DNA from 3 places in the Streptomyces sp. WMMC940 genome. Region 3 is predicted to be linked to each of the others. Evidence: riboswitches for the same ligand, from Rfam matches in the RefSeq annotation. Region 3 holds a riboswitch; each other region holds the start of a gene.
The links. Region 3 has a riboswitch for cyclic di-AMP ahead of O7595_RS29455 (C40 family peptidase). Riboswitches for the same ligand answer to the same signal wherever they lie in the genome.
Positions count from the first base shown of each region.

Region 1 (2,254 bases), 2.2 Mb from region 3:
TCCGAGCAGATCTCCGTCGCCGAGATGGTGCTCGCCGCCCAGGGCGCTACCGCCTGGCAGAGCTGTGGAGTGATCACGGGCCTGGGCGGCGGTGGCTCCGAGTCCGCCGGCACTCCGTCGGCCGACCCGCTGGGCGACCTCGTGAAGGGGCCCTCGTTCGGCGACGGGGCGGATTCCGTGCCCGAGCCGGACGCCGGGGCCTCCTCGCCGGACGGGTCCCAGCCGGGCGCGGGCGAGTCCTCGTCCGAGCCGTCCGGGCCGCCCGAGCCGTCCGAGCAGTCCGAGCAGTCCGAGCAGTCCTCCTCGCCGGCCGGCTCCTCGGAGTCCGCCGGATCCGCCGAGGGCTCCGGTGGGGGCGCGGAGGCGTCCGGTGAAGCCGGGGCGGAGGCGGGCGCCGGCAAGCACCGGGGCACCCCGGCCGCCGAAGGGGATGAGTCGGGTAATTCGGGCGATGAGCGTGAATCGGGGCGCCATGCCTCACGAGGTGACGGATCGGCACGGAGCGACGCCGCCACGGGAGACGAGTACGTCGTTCGCACCGGAGACAACCTCTCGTCGATCGCCGACGCGAACCAGGTGCCCGGCGGCTGGCCCGCCCTCTACGAGGCGAACCAGGATGTCGTCGGCTCTGACGCGGACCTCATCCTGCCTGGCCAGAGCCTCGATCTCGGCCTGGGCGAAGGCGAGTTGAAGGAGTAGTTCGGGTACTTATGTCCGGTTCTGTGCGAGTGAGACAAGAGTCTCTTCCGGTCAACTGGCGCCGCTAGGCGGTCAACTCCGGTCATCACGGCTCTCACCTGCGAAAACGGACATGTTGCCCCGTCAGTTTTGGGCGATTTCTCCCCGATGTTCGTCTTTGAACATCGGGGAGACGTGTGTTTACGGTCTGAACTGCTCGCAACGCGGGCCCCGTCGACCGCACGCCGAATCCTGCCGGCGGCCGCCGGGAACAGTCGTCGCGCAAGCGCCGAAGGCAGGAGCGGGGGACCCAAGGTAAGTGCCGGACAGGCCCGATGAGGGCTGCCCGGCTAGGGGTGGAGCCGTGCGCTCGTCGCACGGCCGGGCACCACATCGGCCCGAACCCGACAGCTCACCTCGCAGGCGTCGGTGAGGAGAACTTCGATGCTGCTTTCCGGCAAGGGCAAGCACCGTCGCCCGACGGTCTTCCAGCGGTCCACCCGTGTCGCCACGCTCGCCGGTGTCGCCGGTGCCGCCATAGCCGCACCGCTGATGGCCTCGGGCACCGCGTCCGCCGCCACCGCCTCCGAGTGGGACGCCGTCGCCCAGTGCGAGTCCGGCGGCAACTGGTCGATCAACACCGGCAACGGCTACTACGGCGGGCTGCAGTTCTCGGCCTCCACCTGGGCCGCCTACGGGGGCACCGCGTTCGCCTCCACCGCCGACAAGGCAAGCAAGGCGCAGCAGATCCAGATAGCCGAGAAGGTCCTGGCGGGCCAGGGCAAGGGTGCCTGGCCGAACTGCGGCACCGGACTGTCGAACGCCTCGTACGACGGCGCCGCCCCGGCCGCCCCCAAGGTCGCCGAGCCCGCCGCCCCGAAGCGAGCCGAGGCCCCGACCAGCCGCTCCGAGCGCGCCGCCGCCCCGGTCAGGAAGGGCGACGGCGAGTACACGGTCAAGGCCGGCGACACCCTCAGCAGGATCGCCGAGGCCGAGAAGGTCAAGGGCGGCTGGAAGAAGCTGTTCGAGTTGAACAAGGACATCGTCGAGGACGCGAACGTCATCCACCCCGGCCAGAAGCTCCACCTGAGCTGACGACCGGCCCCGGGGACCCACTGCGGTCCCCGGGGCGGCCGCCGTCCGGTGGGCCCGGCGGACCACCCGACGGCACACCACCGTCCCCCGGCCCCGGCCCGGTGCGGCATCCCCCGTACCCCCCGCAGTCCGGCGGGCACGGGAGGTGCCCCCGGGCCGGGGCCTTTGTCCGTTCCGACCGCTTTTTCGTCCCACGGGGCGGGCATCTGCCGGCCGATGCCTCCCAGGCGGTTAGGCTCTTGCCGCAAGGCCAAAGCGACCCTGCACCGACACGGCTCCGCTTGTGTCACCTCACGCGTCACATCCCAGAAGGAGATGCTCGTGCCGTCCATCGACGTCGTCGTAGCCCGGGAAATCCTGGACTCCCGAGGCAACCCCACGGTCGAGGTCGAGGTCGGCCTCGACGACGGCAGCACCGGGCGTGCTGCCGTTCCGTCCGGTGCGTCCACCGGCGCCTTCGAGGCCCTCGAGCTCCGCGACG
Region 1 is NZ_JAPZBC010000001.1:4,518,636-4,520,889, forward strand. It holds gene O7595_RS19895 (transglycosylase family protein) at 1-699, shown strand, start outside; cyclic di-AMP (ydaO/yuaA leader) riboswitch at 956-1,119, shown strand; gene O7595_RS19900 (transglycosylase family protein) at 1,123-1,773, shown strand; gene eno (phosphopyruvate hydratase) at 2,095-2,254, shown strand, end outside.
Region 1: linked by a shared signal. The riboswitch ahead of O7595_RS19900 (transglycosylase family protein) and the one ahead of O7595_RS29455 (C40 family peptidase) in region 3 are both predicted to bind cyclic di-AMP.

Region 2 (2,254 bases), 5.8 Mb from region 3:
CACCGGAACCGGCGGGCGCGGAACGAAGCCGTCCGCCGGCCCCCTGCGCGGGGCCGGCGGACGAGGACGCCGCGTGAGGTACCGACGCGACGTCAGATCGTGACCCCGTGCTGACGCAGATAGGCCAGCGGGTCGATGTCCGACCCGTAACCGGGGCTGGTGCGGATCTCGAAGTGCAGGTGCGGGCCGGTGGAGTTGCCGGTCGAGCCGGACAGGCCGATCTGCTGGCCACCGGTGACGCTCTCGCCGGAGGAGATGGAGAGCTGGGAGAGATGGGCGTACTGCGAGTAGGTGCCGTCGTTGTGCTTGATGACGACCTCGTTGCCGTACGCACCGCTCCAGCCCGCCGAGACGACGGTGCCGGGGCCGACGGCCTTCACCGACGTGCCGGTGGGGGCGATGAAGTCCACACCGGTGTGATAGCCACTGGACCACATGGCACCCGCGGTCCTGTACGCGGTGCTGACGCCGCCGACCACCGGGGCGAAGTAGCCCGAGGGGATGTTCTTGACGGCACTGTCGGCGGCAGGAGCCTGGACGGCAGCGGCCGCGGGAGCAGAGGCGCCGCGGTCGGCGGTGCGGGAGGCGCGCTCGGCGGAGGCGGCCGGCTTCTCGGCTTCGGCCTTGGCCGGGGCCTTCGCCTTGACCTTCACCGGGGCCTCGGCCTTGCGCTCGGTCGACTGGGCCTTCGCGTGCGGCTTCGCGTCGGCCGGGGCCTTCGGCCCGACGTGGAGGCTGAGCCGCAGACCCGGGTGGATCAGCGACGGGTTCCCACCGACGGCGGCACGGTTGTCGGCGTAGAGCTTCTTCCAGCCGCCCGCGACATCCTGCTCGGCGGCGATCTTCGACAGATGGTCACCCACCACGACGGTGTAGGACTCGACCGCCTTGCCGGCCTGCGGCGCCTGGAGGACGAAGGCCTGGTGCACGGTCGGGGCGACAGGTCCGGCTGCGGGCGCGGACTGCCCTGCGGCGTTCGCGCCGGCGGCACCGACGAACGGGATGGCGATGGCGGCCCCGCCCGTACCGGCGGCGACGAATCCGCGCCTGAACGGGCTGGTCCTCGGACGGCGGTGCTTCCCCTTACCGGGCATGGCGCATTCCTCTCCGCCGCCTGCGAGGTGAGCTGTCGGGTTCGGGCTGGAGCTGCCCGGCCGCGCCGTGAGCGCGGCTTCACCCCGAGCCGTCCGGGGTCACGGAACGGCGCAGTACCTGGGTCCCCCGCTCCTGCCACATGTGGGTGGGTGCGATATTCCGGACGGCGGCAGGATTAGGCGTTCCGACCGGATTGCGGTGACCGTAGAGGAGTCGGGTCGGCGTGAACAAGCCGTCATTTCCACCGGGAATCGACCTGCCGGATATCAGCACACATTTCCCGGTCACACTCCGTGGATCGCGGATCTTCGATTTCCACGCGGACAAGGGAGTTGAGCCGTCCCACGCTCCACGGAACGTCACGGATATGATTCAGCTCACGGCTGGACGCGGCCTCCATTTCCAATCAGGGCGCGTCACCCTAAAGCATCCAATACGGACACATCACCCATTGCGGACGCAATACGCTCAAGGGTGCGAGTGGCACAGAAAAACACCTTTCACCCGTCCTGTCGGAATTCCATTCCCACAACCCGTGAATTGCGTGGTCGGTCCCAGCCGGCGAGCGGCATCGGTCCCCGCGGGGACCTCCCAGACTCCGACAACTCCGCACATCGTCGGGGGGAGTTCGACGACGGGCAACGGCCTGGCGGACACGGGTCGAGATGATTGCCTGAGGAATCGATGTCGTAGTGTCAGCACCGCGCCCTCGTCGGCGAGCAGCGCCGACCGCAGACACGGAGGAGCCCCCGTGACGCAGCAGCTGCCCCAGACCCCGTCGACCGAACCCGAACTGTCCGGTGTGCGCAACTTCCGGGACGTGGGCGGACTGCCGACCGTGGACGGACGACGCGTTCGGTACGGACGGCTCTTCCGCAGCGGCCATCTCGCGCACGCGACGGACACCGACGCGGCCTTCCTCTCCTCGCTCGGGCTCCACACGATCTTCGACTTCCGCAACTCCGCGGACCAGCGGCTGGAGGGCCCGGACGTCGAACTCACCGGGGTGCGCAACGTCAACATCCCGCTGTCCGACCCGGCCGACGGGGCCGAGTTCTGGCGAATGGTCCGGGACGGCGACCTCGACCAGCTGAAGTCGATCCTCGCCGACGGCCAGGCGGCCGGGCGGATGATCGCCTCCTACCGGATGATCATCAAG
Region 2 is NZ_JAPZBC010000001.1:831,698-833,951, forward strand. It holds gene O7595_RS03790 (M23 family metallopeptidase) at 93-1,094, opposite strand; cyclic di-AMP (ydaO/yuaA leader) riboswitch at 1,099-1,259, opposite strand; gene O7595_RS03795 (tyrosine-protein phosphatase) at 1,847-2,254, shown strand, end outside.
Region 2: linked by a shared signal. The riboswitch ahead of O7595_RS03790 (M23 family metallopeptidase) and the one ahead of O7595_RS29455 (C40 family peptidase) in region 3 are both predicted to bind cyclic di-AMP.

Region 3 (2,254 bases):
ATGCATATCCAGGTGGATCCCCTGCCGTGGGGGCGGCAACAGTGGCAGTCTGGCGCGAAGCGCAGTCCGAGGCTGTTCCGGCATCCAATCCGTTACGTGCCGCGCTCCGGCAGCCCCGGTGGGAAAGGGACAGCTCGCCATGGCAGACCATCAGGAAGCCTCCGTCACTCTGCCGAGCGATCCCGCCTCGGTATCCGCCGCGCGCAGATACGTCTCCGAGGTCCTCGCCGAATGGGGACTGCCGGGGGAGACCGGCACCGCCGAAACGGTCCGTCTCATCGTCTCCGAACTCGCCACCAACGCCGTCCAGCACACCTTCGGGCTGTCCCCGACCTTTACGGTGGACGTCCGTCTGGAGCGTGACGAGCGTCTGTGCATCGGCGTCACGGACAGCCATCCGCGCAGGCCCCAGCGGCTGCCCGCGGCCGTGCAGCAGGACAACGGCCGCGGCATGGTCATCATCCGCTGGCTCGTCGCGGAATGCGGGGGAAGGCTGCACGTCGATCCCACGCCCGAGGGCGGCAAGACCGTCTGGATCGCGATGCCCTGGAGCGCGGCCGACGCCGAGCCTCCACACTGAGGGCCCGGGCCGGCCGCCGGCGCCGTGAGCCCGGGCCGAACGACGCGCCCGGGCCGGTCGACGTCCTGCGCTCCGGGGCCGGGGTTCGGGACCGCCGCGCCGCTTCGCTTGACGTCACCTCTGCCGAGGGACGTCAGCGCCGCCCGGTGCGCGCGGCCGGTGCTGACGCGGCACTAGCGTACGCGCCCGTAGCGGACGCCCTTGGTCCAGATCTTGGTCAGCTTCACGACGGAACCGGTCTTCGGCGAGTGCCAGATCTTCCCGGCCCCCGCGTAGATGCCGACGTGGTACACGTGCCCCCGCGAGTGGAAGAACACCAGGTCGCCGCGCTGCCGCTGGGAGGCCGAGATATGACGGGTGCGGTTGTACTGCTGCTGGGCCGTGCGCGGCAGTTGCTTGCCCGCCTTCTTGTAGGCGTAGAGCGTGAGCCCCGAGCAGTCGAAGCGGCTCGGACCGGTCGCTCCGTACCTGTACGGGGCTCCCTTCTTCGACGCGGCGACCTTGAGAGCCTTCGTCGCGTGCGCCGAGGCCGCTTGTGCCTCCGGCGCACCGCCCGGCACGATCAGTGAGCCGCCGACGGCGGCGATCGTGAGTGCCGAGACGGCACCCGTCCGGGACAGCAGGGACGGGAGATGTGTCTGCGCAGTCATGCGCAACCCTTCGTCAGCCGCCTGTGAAGGATGACCTGTCGGGTTCGGACCGGCGAAGACGCCCGGCCGCTCACACGGCTTCACCCCAAGGACCGGCCACCGTTCCGGTGGCAGGCCCGCACTGCTGGGTCCTCCACTCCTGCCGAAGCCCTCATGTCGACCAGGCATCCGGTGCGGCGGCAGGACTCGGCGTCCGCCCGGACCGCCCCGCCGCGGTGGCGGGGGCTTGTCGTCCCAGGGATCTTGACCCACGAACTGCCGGATTTCCGAGTCGAAACGACGATTTGTGAGGCTCCTCACCACTGATCTGTTCGGGTGGACAGGGCCGTTCGGGGGACTGGGCGTCGCCGGGTGACGAGCCCCGTACCTGCGGCGAAGCGCGTCATTGGGCCGATCGGGCGATGCGGTTGCGCAACTTGCACGGGACGAAAGTCGAAGCGCTGACTGGTCCGGATGGGCGACACCCGGTCGTACGCTTCTCGGGCGGGTCGGAGGCGCCGGGGCACCCGTTTCACGCTGGACCGTCAACTCTGCTGATCCGGTGGCACGGTGATCCGCAAGGCTCGGCGTTCCCCGCCCAATACCCGTAGTGCGCGGGCCAATGTGACGGTGTGCAGCTCGCTCTCGCCGCGCATGTGCATGACCGTCAGGGCGTCGCGGAGCTCCGTGGCCCGGGCGACCAGGGCCTGTGCGGCGCGGAGGGCTCCATATGTGTGTGTCCCGCGTGCCGGGTTGATCCTTCCCAGTTGGTCGACCACTTCGAGATAGCTGTCGACGAACTCGCTCTCGGCGCGTGTCAGTGCGGGCAGCGGCGGCAGCTCGGGTGGCAGCACCGCCGGCTCACCCGAGGACGGCGGAAGTCGGGAAACACTTCCGGTTCTTGACGATGTGATCGACCAGCCCGTAGCGAAGGGCTCCCGAGGCGTCGAACACGGAGTCGCGGTCGAGATCGGCTGCGATGCGTTCGGCGCTCCGGCCGGTGTGGCGGGCGAGCATGGCCGTGAGCTGCTCCCGCAGCCGCAGC
Region 3 is NZ_JAPZBC010000001.1:6,669,790-6,672,043, forward strand. It holds gene O7595_RS29450 (ATP-binding protein) at 140-580, shown strand; gene O7595_RS29455 (C40 family peptidase) at 754-1,230, opposite strand; cyclic di-AMP (ydaO/yuaA leader) riboswitch at 1,234-1,407, opposite strand; gene O7595_RS29460 (hypothetical protein) at 1,755-2,063, opposite strand; gene O7595_RS29465 (ATP-dependent Clp protease proteolytic subunit) at 2,071-2,254, opposite strand, start outside.